One region of the Virgibacillus sp. W0430 genome, then DNA from elsewhere that is predicted to be linked to it. Evidence: predicted binding sites of a transcription regulator. Region 1 holds the regulator's gene; each other region holds the start of a gene.
What was found. The regulator Rex, encoded in region 1, represses fermentation and respiration genes when NADH is low (regulators of the CRP and FNR family bind a similar motif). The targets are predictions, from matches to a motif close to TTGTGAAATATTTCACAA.
Positions count from the first base shown of each region.

Region 2: ahlS (AhlS family quorum-quenching N-acyl homoserine lactonase) is a predicted target of Rex. The motif match lies at 4,132-4,149, and genes of this name have one in related genera.
Region 3: ACLIBH_RS10520 (cytochrome ubiquinol oxidase subunit I) is a predicted target of Rex. The motif match lies at 2,230-2,247, and genes of this name have one in related genera.

Region 1 covers NZ_JBPYCS010000045.1:5,329-12,416, reverse strand. The annotation lists gene groL (chaperonin GroEL) at 1-1,104, opposite strand, end outside; gene groES (co-chaperone GroES) at 1,180-1,461, opposite strand; gene ACLIBH_RS13895 (lysostaphin resistance A-like protein) at 1,731-2,450, shown strand; gene ACLIBH_RS13890 (YdiK family protein) at 2,453-2,626, shown strand; gene ACLIBH_RS13885 (redox-sensing transcriptional repressor Rex) at 2,693-3,322, opposite strand; gene moaC (cyclic pyranopterin monophosphate synthase MoaC) at 3,312-3,812, opposite strand; gene ACLIBH_RS13875 (ABC-F family ATP-binding cassette domain-containing protein) at 3,979-5,916, shown strand; gene ACLIBH_RS13870 (FtsW/RodA/SpoVE family cell cycle protein) at 6,144-7,088, opposite strand, start outside.
Region 2 covers NZ_JBPYCS010000014.1:55,020-62,107, forward strand. The annotation lists gene ACLIBH_RS09070 (hypothetical protein) at 1-379, opposite strand, end outside; gene ACLIBH_RS09075 (sodium:solute symporter family protein) at 399-1,841, opposite strand; gene ACLIBH_RS09080 (hypothetical protein) at 1,998-2,183, opposite strand; gene ACLIBH_RS09085 (sigma-54 interaction domain-containing protein) at 2,735-4,105, opposite strand; gene ahlS (AhlS family quorum-quenching N-acyl homoserine lactonase) at 4,366-5,214, shown strand; gene ACLIBH_RS09095 (zinc-dependent alcohol dehydrogenase family protein) at 5,251-6,375, shown strand; gene ACLIBH_RS09100 (helix-turn-helix domain-containing protein) at 6,846-7,088, opposite strand, start outside.
Region 3 covers NZ_JBPYCS010000020.1:149-7,236, forward strand. The annotation lists partial or broken gene ACLIBH_RS10505 (GntR family transcriptional regulator) at 1-328, opposite strand, end outside; gene ACLIBH_RS10510 (2-hydroxyacid dehydrogenase) at 517-1,497, shown strand; gene ACLIBH_RS10515 (response regulator) at 1,649-2,005, opposite strand; gene ACLIBH_RS10520 (cytochrome ubiquinol oxidase subunit I) at 2,450-3,790, shown strand; gene ACLIBH_RS10525 (cytochrome d ubiquinol oxidase subunit II) at 3,792-4,820, shown strand; gene cydS (cytochrome bd oxidase small subunit CydS) at 4,839-4,955, shown strand; partial or broken gene ACLIBH_RS10535 (IS5/IS1182 family transposase) at 5,058-5,250, shown strand; gene ACLIBH_RS10540 (HAD family hydrolase) at 5,840-6,628, opposite strand; gene ACLIBH_RS10545 (AAA family ATPase) at 6,785-7,088, opposite strand, start outside.

The sequences.
Region 1 (7,088 bases):
AGCTAGACGTTCTTGTAGTTTTTCTTTATCAAATTCAGAAGTTGTTTCTTCAGCTTGTGCACGGATTTGTGCGACACGGGAAGAAATTGCTTCTGGATTACCTGAGCCTTCAATAATTGTCGTATTTTCTTTAGAAACAACTACTTTTGATGCGCGACCGAGCTGAGATACTTCTGTACTCTTAAGGTCAAGTCCAAGATCCTCAGTAATCACTTCGCCACCAGTTAAAATAGCGATGTCTTCAAGCATTGCTTTACGACGGTCACCAAAGCCAGGAGCTTTAACTGCTACTGCGTTAAATGTTCCACGTAGTTTGTTTACAACTAATGTTGCAAGTGCTTCGCCTTCTACATCTTCCGCAATTAGAAGAAGTGGCTTGCTCTCTTGTACGACTTTTTCAAGTACTGGCAATACTTCTTGAATATTGGAGATCTTTTTATCTGTAATCAAGATGTACGGATCTTCCAATACTGCTTCCATTTTATCTTGGTCAGTAACCATGTAAGGTGAAGCGTATCCACGATCAAATTGCATACCTTCCACTACTTCAAGCTCTGTAGAGAAGCCTTTTGATTCTTCAATCGTAATTACACCATCGTTACCAACGCGTTCCATTGCTTCAGCAATTAGCTTACCAACTTCATCGTCTCCAGAAGAAATTGCTGCAACCTGTGCGATGGATTCTTTATCTTCAATGTTCTTGGAAATAGACTTCAATTCAGTAACTGCCGCTTCAACTGCTTTTTCAATACCACGACGGATACCTACTGGATTTGCTCCAGATGTAACGTTTTTCAAACCTTCGCGAATCATTGCTTGAGCCAACACGGTAGCTGTTGTAGTACCGTCCCCAGCAACATCGTTTGTTTTAGATGCAACTTCAGATACGAGCTGTGCACCCATGTTTTCGAAACGATCTTCTAATTCGATTTCTTTTGCAATTGTTACACCGTCATTTGTAATGAGTGGTGAACCAAATTTTTTATCTAAAACAACATTACGACCTTTAGGTCCTAATGTAACTTTTACTGCGTTCGCTAACGTATCAACACCTTTAAGTAAAGAACGACGTGCATCTTCGCTAAACTTAATTTCTTTAGCCATATTTATAATAACCTCCTTGAATAGTTAGGTAAGTATATAAGCGTTATTCACACAAATACGAAAACAATTGTCTTCTTAGTTAACAACTGCTAAAATATCATTCTCGCGTAGAATTAAGTATTCAGTACCTTCATATTTCACTTCAGTACCTGCAAATTTTGAGAAAATAATACGGTCTCCTTCTGCAACTTCTAAAGCGACTCTTTCGCCATTTACAATTGCACCGGAACCAACTGCAACTACTTTACCTTCTTGAGGTTTTTCTTGTGCAGAATCTGGAAGTACAATACCGCTTGCAGTCTTTTCCTCTTGCTCGACAAGCTCAATCACAACACGATCTCCTAGTGGTTTAATCATGTGACAGCCTCCTTAATTCAATAATGGATTTTCATTATTAGCACTCAGTCACGTTGAGTGCTAATACCAATTATTATGATAAATAATGTATATAAAAAATGCAAGCATTATCTTTTAATTTTTAAAAATAAATATAAATCGTTCTAATATGTATGATTCGTGAAATATGCTACTATCATAATAGCGTTTTCCCTTTGTTTTTTTAAACAATTTGTTTATGATAAGTTTTACGCTCAAATTACATACAATGCTAAAGGAGTCGTTGTTTTTTGGCAAAGCGATATTGGTACGTCATTATCACATACGTTATCATGCAGTTTTCTACATTTATTGTTACACCTTTACTTTACACTCTCTTACCGATTAGTAAAATGAACGCTGCTATTTATTGGAGTGTGGCTAGCTTTATTATTGGACTGGTTATCGTTTTATTTTTAATGAAACCAGATATGAAGCAGATGCCTTCCCGGGATGCTGCCAATAGCTCCTCGATTGTCTTATGGAGTATTGTCGGTGTTTTCATGGCTTACACCGCTCAATTTATAGCTATTTATATCGAAACAGAATGGTTAGGAATTACGATAGGCTCTGAAAACACTGCGATGATTGTAGAAATATCACGAATGGCACCAATTTTTATTATCATCCCTGCAGTAATTGCTCCGATATTGGAAGAAATAATTTTTCGAAAGATTATTTTTGGTTCGTTATATAAAAGAACCAATTTCTTTATTGCTGCAATTATTTCGGCACTTGTTTTTGGCTTCATCCATGGCGAGCCGATCCATATATTAATCTATGCGTCAATGGGATTTGTATTTGCGTTTCTATATGTACAAACAAAACGAATTATTGTTCCGATCATCGTTCATATGTGTTTAAATACGATTTCGGTCAGCTTACAGCTGCTGTTTGATCCAGAAGACTTGGATCGTATGCTTGAAAAGCAACAAGAGGTAATGACGATATTGGGGGCTTGGTTATTTTGATTATGGCGATTGTTTATTTATTAATGGGCGTTTTATTTACGTATATTGCCATTCAAAGCGCACAAAATACAGGCTGGAGCTTTACAACAATTTTGCTTACATTAATTGCAACGCTTGACTTCGGTGTTGGCATACGATTGATGAAAATGTATCTTTTCCCTAAAAGAAATAAGTAACTCACTAAATAACGATTAAAATGCAAAACATCCGGCAAAGGGAGCTCTAATTGCCGGATGTTTTAATTATGTATGAAGTGGATAATGCTTTAAGAAATAAACCAACGCCTGTAATTCGACAGATAAATCGATATGATGGACACGTACGTGATCTGGGACAGAGATTCGTGCAGGCGTAAAATTTAAAATGCCATCTATCCCATGAGCAACGAGTGTGTTTGTAATCTCATCTGCAGATACTGCCGGGACAGTTAAAATAGCGACTCGAACATCGCCTAACTTTTCTTCTAATTGATCGATATGGTAGATCGGAACACCTGCTACCTCTGTACCAATCTTACTGGAATTTGTATCAAAGCCAATCACAATTTTTGTATTATTGTTACGTAAAAAATTGTAGTTTAAAAATGCTGTTCCAAGATTGCCAACACCTATTAAAGCGACTTCTGTCAATTCATCCTGATCAAGCGTTTTTCGAAAAAAACCGAGTAAATATTCCACATTGTATCCATACCCTTTTTTACCTAATGCCCCAAAGTACGAAAAGTCTCTCCTAATCGTTGCCGGGTCTACTTTAACTGCTTCGCTTAATTCTTTGGATGATACGCGTGTTTTCCCTTGATAATTCAAATTGTTTAAAAAGCGATAGTATAATGGCAATCTTTTTGCCGTTGCTTGTGGAATCTTATTGCTCATGATTATCGTCCCCCCGATAATAATCTCCTGATTTACCACCTTTTTTCTCTATTAAATATGTTTGTCCAATTACCATTCCTTTATCGATCGCCTTACACATATCGTATATCGTCAAGGCTGTTGCCGACGCTGCTGTTAACGCTTCCATTTCAACGCCAGTACTCCCTTTTGTTTTGACAAAGGCCTGGATAATAAGTTCATAGCGATCGTCATTTACTTCCCAATCAAATGTAATATCAACTCCTTTTAGTTGAAGCGGATGGCACATCGGTATCCACTCAGATGTTTTTTTTGCCGCCATAATACCTGCAACTTGTGCAACGGCGAGGACATCGCCTTTTTCAATGGATCGAACATTTATTTTAGTATAGATTTCTTTTGTTACAAATACACTCGTTCGTGCCAGCGCTGTTCGTTCAGTCTCATTTTTATTGCTTATATCGACCATTCGCGCTCTGCCTTGATCATTAAAATGAGTGAATTTTGCCATATAGTTCATCTCCAGTTTAATAGTCTATTCCCATTTTAACAGATATTCGAGCACAAAACGTACTATTTAACCCATTATCATTGCTAGGTGATGAAATTGAAGCTAAACTGAAACGTAGCAACTCTTTTTATTTCAAACGATTGTCCAAGCAATTAGAGGTGAACATATGATTATTATGCAATTAAACAATGTATCAAAAGCGTTTGGTGCAGAAGATATTTTAGCGAATATAAAGCTAGATATAAAACGTAAGGATCGAATTGCTATAGTAGGTCGAAATGGCGCTGGGAAGTCCACTCTGCTGAAAATAATGAGTGGGGAGTTGGCTTTCGACAGCGGAGAGCTAATTAAACCGAAGGAAGTATCTGTCGGTTATTTACCTCAGCATACGAGCCTTGAATCGAATAAAACAATTTGGAATGAAATGCTGGACGTTTTTCAAGATGTTATCGAGCAACAGGAGGAGCTCCAACGCCTGCAAAACCAAATGCAAGAAGCGGCGGAGTTGGATACCGCTGCATATAAAAGCTTATTGTCCGATTATGACAAAAAGCAACAAGCGTTTGAACAAAATGGCGGATATCAGTATGAATCGGAAATAAAAGCTGTATTAGCTGGGCTTCACTTTACAGACATCGATTATCATACCCCGATTCATACGTTGAGCGGTGGTCAAAAAACACGACTCGCTTTAGGGAAGCTCTTACTACAAAGCCCAGATTTACTTATTCTTGATGAGCCGACAAACCATTTAGATATTGAAACGTTAACATGGTTAGAAAGATATTTGAACTCTTACAGCGGCTCTATTGTAATCGTCTCGCATGATCGATATTTCCTAGATAAAACCGTAAACATTGTCTATGAGCTGTCCCGAAACCAGTCTAAAAAGTATTACGGCACGTATAGCCGATTCCTCGAAATGAAAGCAGCCGCATTTGAACAGGAATGGAAGCTGTATGAAAAGCAACAAGCAGAAATAAAAAACATGGAAGATTTTATTCAAAGAAATATTGCTCGCGCATCTACGACAAAAAGAGCACAAAGTAGACGAAAACAGCTTGCTAGGATGGAGCGAATGGATCGACCACTCGGTGCGGAATCGTCTGCTTCTTTTTCCTTTGAAATTAATCACACGAGCGGAAATGATGTTTTAAAAGTAAACGATTTTTCCTATTATTATACCAACCAGAAAGAGCCTGTATTTGAACATGCTACCTTAAACATCCAACGTGGGGAGAGCGTTGCACTTGTTGGAGCAAATGGAGTAGGAAAAACAACCTTTCTAAGAGCTATTCTTGACAACAAAAATAATGAAACAGAAACGATTCAATTAGGTTCAAACGTGCAGATAGGCTACTATGATCAAGAGCAAGCCGATTTAACCTCGTCCAAAACGGTCCTTGCAGAGTTATGGGACGAATATCCGTCTGTAAATGAAAAGGATATTCGAACCGTTCTTGGGAACTTTTTGTTTTCTGGTGACGACGTTTTAAAGCACGTCCAAACATTAAGTGGTGGTGAAAAAGCACGTTTAGCACTTGCGAAGCTTATGATGCAGCGGGCTAATTTGCTTATTTTAGATGAACCGACGAACCATTTAGATATCGATAGTAAAGAAGTTCTGGAAGCCGCATTACTAAATTATCCGGGCACGATATTATTTGTTTCCCATGATCGTTATTTTATTAACAAGCTTGCTGACCAAGTCGTTGAATTAAAACAAGATGGCACAACTGTCTATCTAGGTAACTATGATTACTACTTAGAAAAACAGCAAGAGGAAATAGAGATTATGCAATTGGAACAAACGGAAGTGAACGAGCCGAAAAAGATTACCGATCGAAAGCTCTCCTTTCAGCAGGACAAGGCTCTTCAAAGGGAACAACGAAAACAGCAACGACTCGCAAAAAAACTAGAAGAAGACATTGAAATGGTTGAGATAGAAATTACAGAGCTAGAAAAGCAAATGGCTCAGCCGGAAGTTTTCCAAGATCATGAAAAAGCACACGCATTAATGATCCAAGTAGATAAGGAAAAAGAAAAGCTAGATAAACTTATGGATGAGTGGGCTTCCGTTCAGGAAAATATCCTTGAAGAGTGAATAGTCTGCAACAAAAACCGAAGTCGAACAAGCCCCTAATAAAAGTGGACTTGTTCGACCTCTTTTTCGATACTCTATTGTTTATTGGTTTTCAGATGACCGAGAGAAAAAAAGGAAAGCTCACCATCCCCTCCCCCCGCACAAAGCGAGTATAGTCTGTGAGCAATCAAGGTAAGAAAGCTTTTTATCCATTTTTACCTAAATGTTCCTAACTAAAAGAAACGGGTTTATTTAAATAGATAATCGTCCTGTCTTGAGCATTCTACTGCTACTCGATAAACGAGACCGTACCCGATCATTGTCGATAAAACCGAACTGCCTCCATAGCTAATTAGTAAAAGAGGTATACCTGTTATCGGCATAATTCCAATTGTCATACCTATATTTTGAAAGGCATGGATAAGCAGCAAGCTCATAAAACCGAAGCATAGAAACGAGCCAAATACACTAAACTTGTAGCTTTTTAATCCGAGCGTTACAAGCTTATACATTAAAAGAAAATACAACAATATAACGGCAGCTCCGCCAATAAAACCGAAGCTTTCTCCGATAACAGAAAAAATAAAGTCTGTTTGTGCTTCTGGTAAGTATACTTGTAAACTAGACATTCCTTTCCCCATTAGTTGACCAGAACCTACCGCTAACAGGGAGCGATCAATTTGGAATCGATCGTCGCCTGTTTGTTGAGACGGATCAAACCACGTGAGAACCCGGTCAATTTGATACGGTTTAATTCCTAATATTGTTTGAGATAACTCGGGAAAATTAACTATAAGTAAGATTGATAAAGCAAGTGCAGCAACACTGCCTAGGACTAATAATACGATGATTTTCCAATCGATGCCCGACAAGATAATCAACACTCCAGCTATAAAAAGAAATACAACGGATGATCCTAAGTCAGGCTGTTCTAAAATAAATACTACAGGGATAATTGTAATAACAACAATTTTCACAATAAGTAAAACGTCACTTTTAAGCGAATTTTGTACATATTTTTCTTTATGCTTACTAATTAGTGCGGCCAATAAGATAATTAGGGCAATTTTAGTAAATTCAGATGGCTGTAAAGTAAAACCAGGTATTGCTGTAAACCAGCTTTTCGCATTATTAATTTCTTTTGCAATACTAGACGGACTGAAATGCAAAATAACTAATAATAAAACACCAAA
Region 2 (7,088 bases), on a different contig from region 1:
CGTATGTGGCATTTAAGTTGTTCATAAGTTGTTTTACTACTGTTTCGTTATTTTTATTAAAATGCAATTCAATTACCGAGACATTTTTCATATCGTTTATTTTCTTTTCTGTACTTGTAAAGCTAAATATGAGTTTAGTCATAGGATCGGCAAACGCAGGAATGAATGTTACTGAAATATCCGCATTGTCACCGATGATAAATTTTGTGCCTTTGTTTCCTCCTCCTAAAAACAAAGCTTGTAAAGCGGGTAGTAAATAAGTTTGTTTTTTAAAGAGGATTTGTTGATTACATAAAATATGTTCAAATTGCTTGCATAGCTTTTCTGTTGATTGTCCAGCAAAGTTAGCCCATTTCGTTTTCTTTTTGCTATTTATCATTATGTTCACTCATCTAAGTTTATTTTTTATTTAGCGTAGCTGTTACGCGGTCTAGAATTTGTTTGCGTTCATCACTTGTTTTCTTTGGAAACGCATAGGAGACAATAACAATAGCTACGATTGAAGCAATAATACCAAAGAATACTTGGGTAAAGGCAACTTCAATGATATAAAAGCATGTGATGTAGACGACTGCGCCAGCAATCATACCAGCCATAACGCCTTCTGCAGTTGTTTTTCTCCACCATGTGCCTAATATCATTGGGAAAAATAAGGATGAAGCAGCATAACCTGCAACTATCGCCGATATTTCTCCAATAATTGCTGGAGTGTTAATTGTCAAAATAACTGCAAATGCTCCGACAACGAAAATAGTAATACGGGCGAGACGAACTTCACCTTCATCGGTGATATCCTTTTTAAATAACGGAATAAATAAATCATGAACGATTGTTGAAACGGAAGCCATTAACAAGGAATCTGCGGATGACATAAGCGCGCTAAGCATGCCGGCTGCTATAATCCCTATGATGATAGGCGGAAAAAAGCTTTCCATAACTGCAATAAGGGCGAAGTCAGGGTTGTCCAAATTTGGTACGGTTAATAAAGCTACTGGAGCAACAACGAAAATCGTAAAAAAGTGAAAAATAGAATATCCTACAGTTGCGTATGTCAGTGATCTTGTTGCGACAATCTCATTCTGTGATGCAAAGACACGACTAACGACTGCTGGGAAAGCCGCCCAAGCGAATGCCCAAGTCACTAATAATCCAATTCCGCTCATGAGTTGACCAGAGGAAGAAGTGTATTGTGGTGCGACTTCTCTCACTTGGTCCCAAATGGAACCGATTCCTCCAAAGTGAACCAAGACGGTTATTCCGAGTAGTAACATCGCCCCTAACAGTAATACCCCTTGAATGGCGTCTGTCCAAGTAACAGCCCAGAATCCACCTAACATAACATATACTACGACGATAATACCCATGACTACAATTCCAATTGTGAGGGGAATTCCTAAAATGGCACTAAAAGCGATTGCGCCACCTTTAAATTGTGGAACTAAGTAACCGAATGCATAAAAACCAAAAATGAGTGCTGCTACGTAACGCACACGGGTGTCTGCAAAAATTTTCCCCATGTAATCTGGTAAAGTGACTGCTTCCGCTCGTCTAAATTGGGCGCCAGTTAATACTGTTGAAAGTCCAATACCTACTATCGCACCAAGAATAAACATACTCGCTTGAAAAGCACCTGAGCTGTATGCGATTCCAGCAATTCCGAGAAACGATCCCCCACTAATATATACGGATAAAGCGGCAGGTAAATTGATCCAAATAGGCGTCTTTCCAGATGCGATCCAATAATCCTCAACCGACTTACCTGCTAGCCTACTCGTATACCACCCGATAATTAGTAAACCTATAAAATAGATAATAACGACAATAGTTGCTGCTATATTCAATTTTAGAACTCCTTTTTTATATAGTATTAGAATAGTAGAATAGGTGTATGATGCTTCCTGCTTTTTCCTACTCAAAAAAGCCACATAGTTGTAGTAAGGATTGGAATGTTCTTTCGTGTAAATATTTTCAACCGTTATACACTTAATTCAATATATTCACTTTCCTTTTTCGAATAACCACTGGTGGATAACGAGGGCTATACATACAGAAAAAAAGCCTGTTAATGCGAAAAACACGGATCCGTTAAAACCGAATATTTCAGCTGTGTAAACAAACGGTAGACAAGGAATGATTCCGGTAATAATAATGAGTGCGAGTGGTATTATTTTTGTAATTGTCATTAGGATTTCCCTCCTTTATTATATGTTGTTCTCCAACAAGAGTCGGAATTTTTATATTTTTTTATACAATAATCCTATCTATTCTAGCCGATATTTAAATATGTGGCCAGTTAATTTTTGGTAGGGATTGAGTCAAGTATTTGTGGGTGTTATTTTAAGAAGTAAAAAAACCTCTCTTTGTATTCGTTAATTTTAGTATTGATTCCTACCGACCGCAGTAGATATACACTACGCTTTCCGAGGAGGCTGAAGCCGTGCCCGCGGAAAGCATCCACCTGCAGTGAACATCAATGGTGTTATTCATGTGTATATCGTTCGAAGTAAAATTGATCACATATTATCTACTTAGATTCGTGCATCTGTTCCCCCACAAACATTTTACGCATACTTTGGTAGGTCTGTATTATAATTTGTTTAGATTGGATAAGTGTTTTATAAAAAAGGGTTGAGGTACCGGAGAGTTAAGAGCAACGAGTGAAAAACTCCTAGTGTTTATAACGAATCTAGGAGTTTAATATTATATCTTTTTTATTAGTGGCTTGCTCTTACACCTAAATCCCTTCTACTTCCTCATCCCAACTTTTTATTTTTTTAACGAGAGTGGAATGATGGACATTAAGTGCTTTAGCTGCTTTTCTTATAGATCCGTACTCTTGAATAGACTTTTCAATAATCATTTTTTCGTAATTTTTTACTCGGTCTTTTAAAGAAGTTACATTTTCAACGTTTGTTTTAATAAAAGAGTTTGGAAGATGGTCGGGACGAATGGTATAGTCTGGAACGGAAACGAGAACATTTTCAATTACATTTCTTAATTCTCTAACGTTTCCTGGCCAATCATACGTTTGTAGCATCGCTTTAGTTGAAGGCGCTAGTTCTTTATCGACTCGAAACTTTTTCTTCAATGCATGAAAGAAGTGTTCCGCTAATGGTTCAATATCTTCTCTTCTTTCTTTTAATGGGGGAATGGACAGTTCAACAACTTTTAGTCGATAATACAAATCTTCTCGAAAAGAGCCTTCGTAAACTTTTTTTGTTAAATCTTGATTTGTTGCAGAAATGAAACGAATATCGAGGCGTTTTGATTTTGTCCCACCTATTCTTTGCACTTCTTTTTCTTGAATAACTCGGAGTAGCTTTACTTGTAAGGCGAGTGGCATTTCCCCTATTTCATCAAGTAAAAAAGTGCCCTCATTTGCTAGTTCGAGTAAGCCGATTTTACCTTCTTTGTTTGCCCCTGTAAAAGCTCCAGGTTCATATCCAAATAACTCCGACTCCAATAAATTATCCGGAAGGGCGGCACAGTTTACTTTTATAATTGGTTTCTCTTTACGGTCGCTTAAATAATGAATTAAGTTAGCGATTTCTTCTTTCCCTACTCCTGAAGGCCCGGTTATTAATACATTTGTCGGAAACTCAGCAATCTGTTCCACTTTCTTAACGATGGTATGCATAACGGAGCTGTTATAAAGGATAGAAGGCTTGTCTGTATCATCCAAGTCAAATATATAACGGTAGTTTTGAATTTCTGAAAACTTTTCCGCTCGTTGCAGTTTGTTTTTTAATTCGTTTAATTGTGTAATATCGCGTACGCTCGTTATGATATATTTTATTTTTCCATCATTCATAAAGATTGGGTTTCCTGTTACAATGACATCTTTTCTTTGTTTTCCTAATTGTTGGATTAAGGATACTTCTTCTTTTCTTTCTAGCACTAAAAGAGAAACAGATTGATTAAAATAGCCTTCTTCTGTTAGGTCCTTCATATGTCTTCCAATTAATTCATCTCTGGAGAATCCTGAAATATCTTCATACGATTTATTAACGTAAAGTGTTTTTCCGCTATGATCTACGATATAAATACCATCTGAAATGAACTCTAAAATCGTATGCATTTCGTTTCGTATGTTCGTAGTTTTCATTAATCCACGCCTCTCTAATAACAAAATGGTGAAAAAATTCTTAAGGTGGTGAAATTAAGAACCGAAATTATGTGTATTGTATCATGTAGTCCACAATAAGTGGAGAATTTATTCACCGAATTAAGAAAAGTCTGATTTTATAATCGTAAGTGTGGCAGTGTTTTTGTTAATTGGCATAGTACTTGCAAGTAAATATATTGAAAGGAAAAAGAAAGGAGGCTCTGTTTTAGCAATTAATCTTATCATATGGAGGGGATAGTATGGCGAATATTATTAAACCGAAACCGAAGTTATATGTTATGGACAATGGAAAGATGAGAATGGATAAAAATTTTATGGTGGCAATGCACAACCCGGCGAATGTGGACGATCCAAATAAGCCAGCAACATTTGTAGAATTTCCTATTTATACGGTTCTAATTGATCATCCAGAGGGGAAGATTTTATTTGATACAGCATGTAATCCAAACTCAATGGGTGAAAAAGGCCGGTGGGAAGAGATGACGCAAAAAACATTTCCGTATGAAGCGAGTGAAGAATGTTATTTACCTAACCGGTTGGAGCAGCTCGGCGTTCGTCCTGAAGAAATAAAGTATGTCGTTGCATCCCATCTTCATTTGGATCATGCTGGATGCTTAGAAATGTTCACAGAAGCAAAAATTATTGTTCACGAAGATGAATTGAATGGAACGCTTCGTTCATATGCTGATCATAATAAAGGCGGAGCCTATATATGGGCGGATATCGATGCATGGATAAAAAATCACCTGCAATGGAAAACAATTGGCAGAAATGAGGATGAGATCGAGCTTGTAGAAGGGATTAAAATATTAAATTTTGGAAGTGGACATGCATGGGGACTAATCGGTCTACACATTGATATGCCTGAAACCGGGGGGATTATTTTAGCTTCGGATGCGGTATATTCAGCAGAAAATTATGGGCCACCAATTAAAATCCCTGGCATTATTTATGATTCACTCGGCTATGTACAAGCGGTTGAGAAAATAAAGCGCATTCAAAAAAATACAAATTCACAAGTATGGTTTGGGCATGATTCGGATCAATTTGCCAATTTCATTAAGTCTACAGAAGGGTATTACGAATAATCACTGGTAGTGCACTCGTAATGTGAGGTGAACGTTATGAAAATAAAATCCGCTGTCTTACATGAAATGGGATTGCCAGCTCCATATAAAAAGAGTCAGCCACTAAAAATTGAAGAACTGGAATTAAAAGAACCAGACCGCGGTGAAGTTTTAATTGAAATTAAAGCAGCCGGTCTATGTCATTCGGATTTGTCTGTTATAAATGGGAATCGACCGAGGCCGGTTCCTATGGCATTAGGTCATGAAGCTGCTGGTATTGTAGTTGAAACAGGAGAAGGCGTTCGCAATTTTACGAAAGGCGACCATGTCGTTTGCGTATTCATTCCGAGCTGTGGCGAATGCCTTCCTTGTGCAGAGGGAAGGCCGGCATTATGCGAAGAAGGTGCGAAAGCAAATACAGATGGTAAATTACTAAGTGGAGGGCAAAAGCTTCATCGTCAAAATGAATCTGTGTATCATCATCTAGGGGTGAGTGCGTTTTCGAACTATATCGTAGCTGACCAACATTCGTTAGTTAAAGTGGATACGTCCGTTCCTTTTGAAATTATGGCCTTATTTGGTTGTGCGGTATTGACTGGTGTGGGTGCAGTAGTTAATACAGCTAAACTAAATATGGGAAGTTCCGTAGCAATCGTCGGTTTAGGCGGAGTCGGTTTAAGTGCCTTGCTCGGTGCTGTCGCTGCAGGTGCTCGTGAAATTATTGCGATAGATCTTAACGAGGATAAATTGAAGTTTGCAAAGGAGTTAGGTGCAACAGCTGTCTTTAATTCTTCTGAGTCGTTCGTTGAGGAAGCTATCCGTAATTATTCGAATGGTGGATTGGAATATGTATTTGAAACGGCTGGTGCTGTTCCAGCTCTTGAGTTAGCTTATAAAATTACACGTCGAGGTGGGGAAACAATTACTACTGGGTTGCCACATCCAGAGCATAAAATAGCATTGCCACAAGTAACGCTAGCAGCAGAGGAAAGAACAATAAAAGGTTCTTACGTTGGTAGCTGTGTTCCGGCACGAGATATTCCGCGTTTTGTCTCCTTATACAAACAAGGTCGCTTGCCGATTGATAAGCTACTAAGTGATACGATTTCACTAGAAGAAATTAATGAAGGATTTGATCGACTGCATGCTGGTGAAGTAAATCGATTAGTTGTTAAGATGTAGCTGACAAGTGCGACAATGGATAAAGAATGGTGGATTAAAAAAACCTGGAATTACATGCACACACGATAAGAGAAGGATAAGCCTAGCGATTATTTTGAGCTAGGCTTTCGTCATTGTTATATAATTGTACTAAAGAAATTAATTGCGAATTGTTGTCTAAATGTAAATAAATAGATATGTAGTGGTTGTTAACGTTCTAAAGCGTACTTAACAACAGAAAAACGCTTGTTTTAAAAGGTCTTCTTTAATGATCAGCTTAAAGGAAAGTATAATGGATTTATGTTCAAATGATATTTTAGTCTCCGCTTGGATTGTGTCATTTAGTTTTATACTTGTTATGTTTGGCATAAGGTGAGTAATAGCATATCTTTTTCATTTTCATTCAGAATTCATAGGGTTCAAGTTGGGGTTTAACTGTACATACTTAAATCTTTCTATTTCGATCGTGCGCGATGTTCTATTTTATTCTATTAATTAGCAGCATAAACGTATAATAGTTTTACTGGTTTATTAGAATTATTAAACCACGTGTGTAAAACTTTGGATTCAATATGAAAACTACTACCGGCCTCTAATAATGATTCTTCGTCTTCAACAACCAAAGTGAGTGTGCCTTCTATCACATAAACAAACTCTTGCCCGCTATGACTGGAAGGTATTTCTTTTTCTTCGTTTTGCAGTAGAATAACGAGCATAGGTTCAAAAAAAGGGTT
Region 3 (7,088 bases), on a different contig from region 1:
TATTTTTGAAATGTTCCTCATTCAACTGAGGCACTGCTTTTACAAATGCATGTGCTTCAATTAAAGTACGTAATTCAATAATTTCCTTCCAATCTTTTTCAGAAAATGGCGCAACATATGTCCCTTTACGCGCTTTGCTAATAACCATTTCTTCATATTCTAATATTTTTAATGCTTCTCGTATTGTACTTCGGCTTACATCATATTCTTCAGACAATTCACTTTCAAGCAATCGTTCACCGAAGGTAAGTTCTCTATTCCATATTTTCCTTCGTAATTGCTCGGCGATTAATTCCCCAAGTGGTTCTTGTAATATGGGTCTATCCATTTATTTTCTTCCTCTCCCAAAAGACCCAACGCCGATTGTCGACATTGAGATTTATATTCAAGTATAGTTTTTGTCAAAGAAATTGTCAATTGGCTATTTTAAATATTCGAAATTTATAAATTGACTTCAGTTCAATTTATCGATATTTTAGAAATAATTGCTCATAAATATTACTAGGGGGAAAAAGGTTGAAAAAGAAAATAATAGCTTATAATCGTGTTGAAACACCCGTACTAAACGAGCTTCAAGAAAAATATGATGTGAAATTTTTTAAAAACATAGATCCCAAAACGGATACTGATTTTCTTGCTCACTTGAGTGAATCAGAAGGTATTATTGGTTTAGAGCTTGAAGTTGATGAAGAATTATTAGAGAAAGCACCTCATTTGAAGGTTGTCAGCAATGTATCGGTTGGATACAACAATTTAGACATCGATGCGTTGACAAAGCGCAACATTATGGCTACAAATACACCAGATGTGTTAACCGATACAGTGGCTGATACAATTTTTGGAATATTATTATCAGCAGCACGCAGAATTCCTGAATTGGATCATTTCGTTAAAAGTCGCAAATGGACTGAAGCACTTGAGCCTGAGCATTTCGGGGTTGATGTTCACCATAAAACGCTAGGAATAATTGGAATGGGTCGGATTGGCCAAGCAATTGCCCAAAGAGCAAACCATGGATTTAATATGGATATTTTATATCATAGCCGCAGCCGAAAAAAGGATGCAGAGGAAAAGTATAATGCGACGTATTGTTCTTTAGATAACCTATTAAGCAAGGCTGACTTCATTGTCTTAATTACACCTTTGACAAAAGAAACGGAAGGCATGATTGGGAGAAGAGAATTTGAAAAAATGAAGGAGAATGCCATTTTCATCAATGGCTCTCGTGGTAAAACGATTGTTGAAAAAGATCTTATTGAAGCTTTACGAAATGGGGAGATCGCCGCTGCTGGGCTAGATGTATTTGAACAGGAGCCTGTCAATCACGATAACCCTTTATTAGATATGAAAAATGTTGTCACGTTACCACATATAGGATCCTCGACGTTTGAAACCGAGCTAGCAATGTCGAAACTAGCTGCCAAAAACCTTGAAGCTGGACTTAAAGGTGAAATGCCTCCAACATTAATCAATAAAGAGGTATGGAAAGAGAAATAAGTTAATTTTTTTCTTAATGCCATTAAATAGCGAATTGTTTAATACGAAATCCAATTATTATTAAGTTTTTTTTCGAATTGACTGTCGCTTTAAAAATAAATCGGGCCTTGAAGGAGTTTACACATTTTGTAAATCGTTCAGGGCCCTTTGTTTATAATGCTTTATCTAATGCTTCCTTAATTCGATCTTCCGTAAAAGGCTTTACAATAAAATCCATTGCTCCCGCCTGAATTGCATCTACGACCATTCCCTGCTGACCCATTGCGGAGCACATTATAATTTTCACATCGGTATTTAGTTTTTTGATCTCTTTTACTGCCTCTACACCATTCATTTCAGGCATCGTTATATCCATCGTTATTAAGTCTGGTGTAGTTTCTTTAAATTTATCAATAGCCTCTATACCATTCGCTGCTTCTGCAACAACTTCATGCCCTAATTTTGTTAATATATCTTTTAGTTGCATTCGCATAAAAGCTGCATCATCTGTTACTAATATTTTTGCCACAATTAATTGCCCTCCAGTGTTATGATTGTTTTTAAAATAATTTTGCAATTTTAAACAACAACTAATCTTTCCCCGTCTGATCGATTTTATATTAAACGAAAAAAGGGGAATTTTCAACATTTTATAAAAAAATTATACTAGCCAAATTATTTAATTAAATGAATTAATCGCGATGCATTAATCTTTAAATACTTAAAAAGACTGCATATCAGCTGAATTTGAGTTTGTTAAAACTGTCACATTTTGATCATCATACTGTAGGCAAATTGACAAAATCAGTGCAATAAACTTGCTGAATATCGGGTAAAGTATAAGAAGTGGGGTGTATAACATGTATAAAAAACATGACAAAATCTTAATGTGGCTAGCCTTTAGTGTTGCAATTATTATGTTACTGTCCATTCTTGGGCGGGTTTTTGGCGGATAAAAAAGGAGGCTTTATATATGTTCGATGCTGATTCTGTATTTCTTAGTCGGGTTTTAACCGAGTTAACTTTATCTTTTCATATTATATACGCAACAATTGGTGTAGGGGTTCCACTCATGATCATGCTTGCTCAGTGGGTAGGTATCAAAAAGAATGATGAGCATTATATCTTGCTTGCTAGACGTTGGACGCGTGGATTTGTAATTACCGTTGCTGTTGGTGTTGTAACTGGAACTGCAATTGGGTTGCAATTATCGCTCTTATGGCCTAATTTTATGGAATTAGCCGGAAACGTCATTGCATTACCGCTTTTTATGGAAACATTTGCATTCTTCTTTGAAGCAATCTTCTTAGGAATTTATTTATATACGTGGGATCGATTTGAAAATCAAAAAAAGCATATGCTTCTATTGATTCCTGTTGCACTTGGTGCTGCGTTTTCAGCCGTATTTATTACTATGGTTAATGCTTTTATGAACGCGCCACAAGGCTTCGATATTGTAAACGGTCAACTTGTCAACGTTAACCCAATCCTTGCTATGTTTAATCCGGCCATGCCGACGAAAGTAGCCCACGTTGTGGCGACTGCTTTTATGACTTCTGCATTTATATTAGCATCCATTGCCGCTTTTCGTTTGTTAAAAGGCTCGAATCACGTCTATCATAAAAAAGCTCTATACTTAACAATGAAAGTCGGATTAATTTTCTCCATTGCTGCTGCCCTTATCGGAGATTTTTCTGGTAAATATTTAGCTGAATACCAACCGGAAAAATTGGCGGCTGCGGAATGGCATTTTGAAACAGAGGAAGCTGCACCACTCATTCTTTTTGGGATTTTAAAAGACGGTGAAACAAAATATGCACTTGAAATACCGTATGCATTAAGTATATTAGCGCACAATGATCCAACAGCTGAAGTTATTGGACTGGATCAGTTCCCAGAGGATGAAATTCCTCCTCTATCTATTCACTATTTATTTAACCTAATGGTATTTATCGGAATGTGGATGATATTCTTGGCGGGTGTTTTCTGGTTAGGCGTTAAAAAGTCTTGGGCGTTTGTTCAAAGTCGTTGGTTCCGCTGGTTAATTGTATTAGGTGGACCTTTATCCATTATTGCAATTGAAGCTGGTTGGTGGATGGCTGAGGTTGGTCGTCAGCCATGGGTTCTTCGGGGTATTATGAAAACAGCCGATGCGGCCACTTCAAGTAACCAAGTCGATTTGATGCTCGTTTTATTTGCTGGATTATATGTTGTGCTTGGTATAGGCTCTGTTGTTGTCCTACGCCGCATGTTCAAAAGAAATCCAGTAGAACGAGAGCTCGAAGAACGTCATGCGGAAAAAGGTGGGGTTTAATATGACGCTCGATTTAGAAATTATCGGAATTATGGTACTGTGGACATTTCTGTTTGGATACGTCATTATTGGTTCAATTGACTTTGGTGCTGGCTTTTTCAATGCGTACAATTTAATTACGGATAAAGAGCACATATTAACCAAAATTATTCAAAGATACCTTTCGCCGGTCTGGGAAGTTACAAATGTTTTTCTTGTGTTCTTCTTTGTTGGGATTGTTGGCTTTTTTCCTAAAACGGCCTTTTACTACGGTACGACCTTGCTCGTGCCTGTCAGTATCGCGATTCTATTACTTGCTGTTCGTGGTTCCTATTATGCCTTTGAAACGTATGGTTCAAGAGGGCATAAAGGCTATTCCTTTATGTATGGACTATCTGGTTTATTCCTACCAGCCTCCTTATCTATAGTTTTAACGATATCAGAAGGTGGCTTCGTCTCAATTGAAAATAATCAGCCTGTACTCGACTACTGGGCTTTGTTTACAAGTCCGTTAACTTGGAGCATCGTATTTTTAAGTGTTGTAGCAGTGCTGTATATATCAGCAGTGTTTCTCACTTGGTATGCGAATAAAGCAAACGATGTACCTGCTACAAATCTAATGCGTAAATATGCTTTAATATGGTCTTTGCCAACTATTATTACTGCTGGGGGAATAATCTATGAATTAAGCTTTCACAATGAAGAACATTTCAATCGAATGCTTGATTTATGGTGGGTGTTTGGTTTATCTTTCTTGTTATTTGTCGGTACTGTTTGGTTACTATGGAAAAAGTCAAACTATGGACTTGCATTTGGCTTGTTAGTCGGGCAGTTTGCATTTGCCTTTTACGGCTATGGGTTATCTCACTACCCATACTTGCTTTACCCGCACTTAACACTTTACGATAGCTTTACAAATGAGGCGATGGCCATTTCACTTATTGTAGCATTTATAGCCGGCTTAGCATTATTATTACCTTCACTTTACCTTTTATTACGTCTGTTTTTGTTCAATAAGGATTATGTAAAAGGAAAATCGGATCATTATTAATGGAAGGGTGACATATATATGAATGAGTTTATTATGTTTTTTGCACCTTTTATTGTCCTGATTTTAGCAATTCTGTTTGTCTTTTGGGTCGCTCCGAAAGACAAATCTGTAGCTGAACGAGATAAAACGGAGTAGAGTTTAGAACATACCTGTTAAGATGTATAAGAAGTCAAACAGTCCACCATTTAAGCGATGGACGGTTTGACTTCTTTTAATTATTTTGCTAATAGAATGAATTTCATAGTTCCAGCTCGGGGATCAAAAGCTTGGGAAATTATCTATAATCGACGTACAGCCGAACGAATTAATGCGTATCTTAAAGAGCTCTTTTCAATTAAACAAAGTTCGTTACAGACCAGGTAAACGAGCAAAAATTCATTTTGGTATCGTCACCTTAATGTACAATGCATCTAAATTAGCAGTTGATTGAATTCATGCAGCATTCAACCAAGCATAGCAACACCAACTCGTCTGTGTGGAATCCGGATCCACGCAGACTCCTGCAGGAATAGCAACAGCCGAAAATCCATTTTAAAAGTTTTAGGGCAACCTTTTAAAATTAGTTGAGGCGTTGCCTACGGAAAGCGGAGTGGATCCGGATGGGACGCAGACACCAATCTCGATTTAAATTTTTAAATCGATTTTAAAATTCTGTTCCTTTGTGTTTTTTTAAAAATGGCTATTATGAAATTGGCTCACTAGTATGGGTTGTACAATATATGACGATAGTGAAGAAAAATCACATTACTTTTTGATAGGCAAATGTGAAGGATATTCTTTCACTAACGAGCTACAGAAGCTGAGGCCGTACTCACGAAAAGCCTGTCAGCTGTAGTGTAAATGAGCGAAATTAGAGCGCAAGCTGATGTTATCGTTCTACTTCATTAGTACGTTTTCCTCGACTTAAATTACATCACCAACGTGATTTGACAAAGAACCATAGTATGCCGCTACTATCAAACTGCTTTTCTCTGTTTTAAATTTACTTTATATGTTATATCAATCATTGTACGTCACTATTATTTACTTAAATCATTTACAAGAGGAAGCACTTCTTTTAAACGTGTAATTTCATACGTTGGTTTTACCTTATCACTTACCTTATCATGATGGTTAATCCAAACGGACGCAATTTCAACCTTTGAGGCGCCTAAAATATCCGTCATTAGATTATCTCCGACCATTATTGCTTCGTTTGCACGTACATCTAGCTCTTCAAGCGCATGAGTAAAGATTGCAGGGTCTGGTTTGCCGCTACCAAAATTCCCTGAAATAATTATAGGATCAAAATATGGTACGAGCTCAGGTGTAATTTCCAGCTTTGTTTGTTGTAAGCTTGGCGACCCGTTCGTCAACAGTGCTAATTTGTACTTTCCTTTTAACTGATCAAGCACGGTAAACGTTTCCTCATAGACAAAAACACTCTCTTTTCGTTTTACTGGAAATGTTTCTGCCAGCTCATACCCAAATGCTTCATCTTCAATGCCAACCTCTTTTAATCCTCTTGTCCATGCATTGGTGCGGTAGTGCGGAACGATTTCCTTCATTTTTTGAAACGACTCTCCAGCGTCATCAAAATCTCCCCACAGACCTTCAAACGGATTTATACCAATGTTTTTTGTGAAATCGTATGTTTCGTACGTTGCATACAACTTGCGTGCCTGCTGGCGAACCTTTTCTTCCAATAATTCAGGATCAACGTTATACTTTTTGTTTGCAATTTCACACGTTTTTTTAAAAGCTTCTTGAACACTTCGTTCATCCCATAATAAAGTATCATCTAAATCAAAAATTATTGCCTTTATCATGCTGCATCTCCCTTTCTCGATTCCTCTGTTAGCACTTAGCTTATCATATATTTTTGTTATCTGCTTTTACTATTTTTGTACGTTATCTTTTCTTATTGATTTCTGTAAAATTTCCGCGAAATTTTTCATCAAATATTACTCTGCTCCGTCGATACGTTATTGGATAATAAATTTTGTTTTGCTGCTGCCTTCATTCGTTTTAGTTACTTCTAGTATAGCTGGGAACATTGCTTTTAGCTCCTTCACATGCGAAATCACGCCGATCGTTCGTCCAGAACGTTGGAGTTCAATTAACGTATCAATTGCTTTATATAATGACTCTTCATCAAGAGAACCAAATCCTTCATCAATAAACATCGTATCAATTGCAATATTGCCTTGAAAGGACTGAATTACATCAGACATCCCTAAAGCTAAACTAAGGCTTGCGTTAAACTTCTCCCCTCCTGAGAGTGATTTT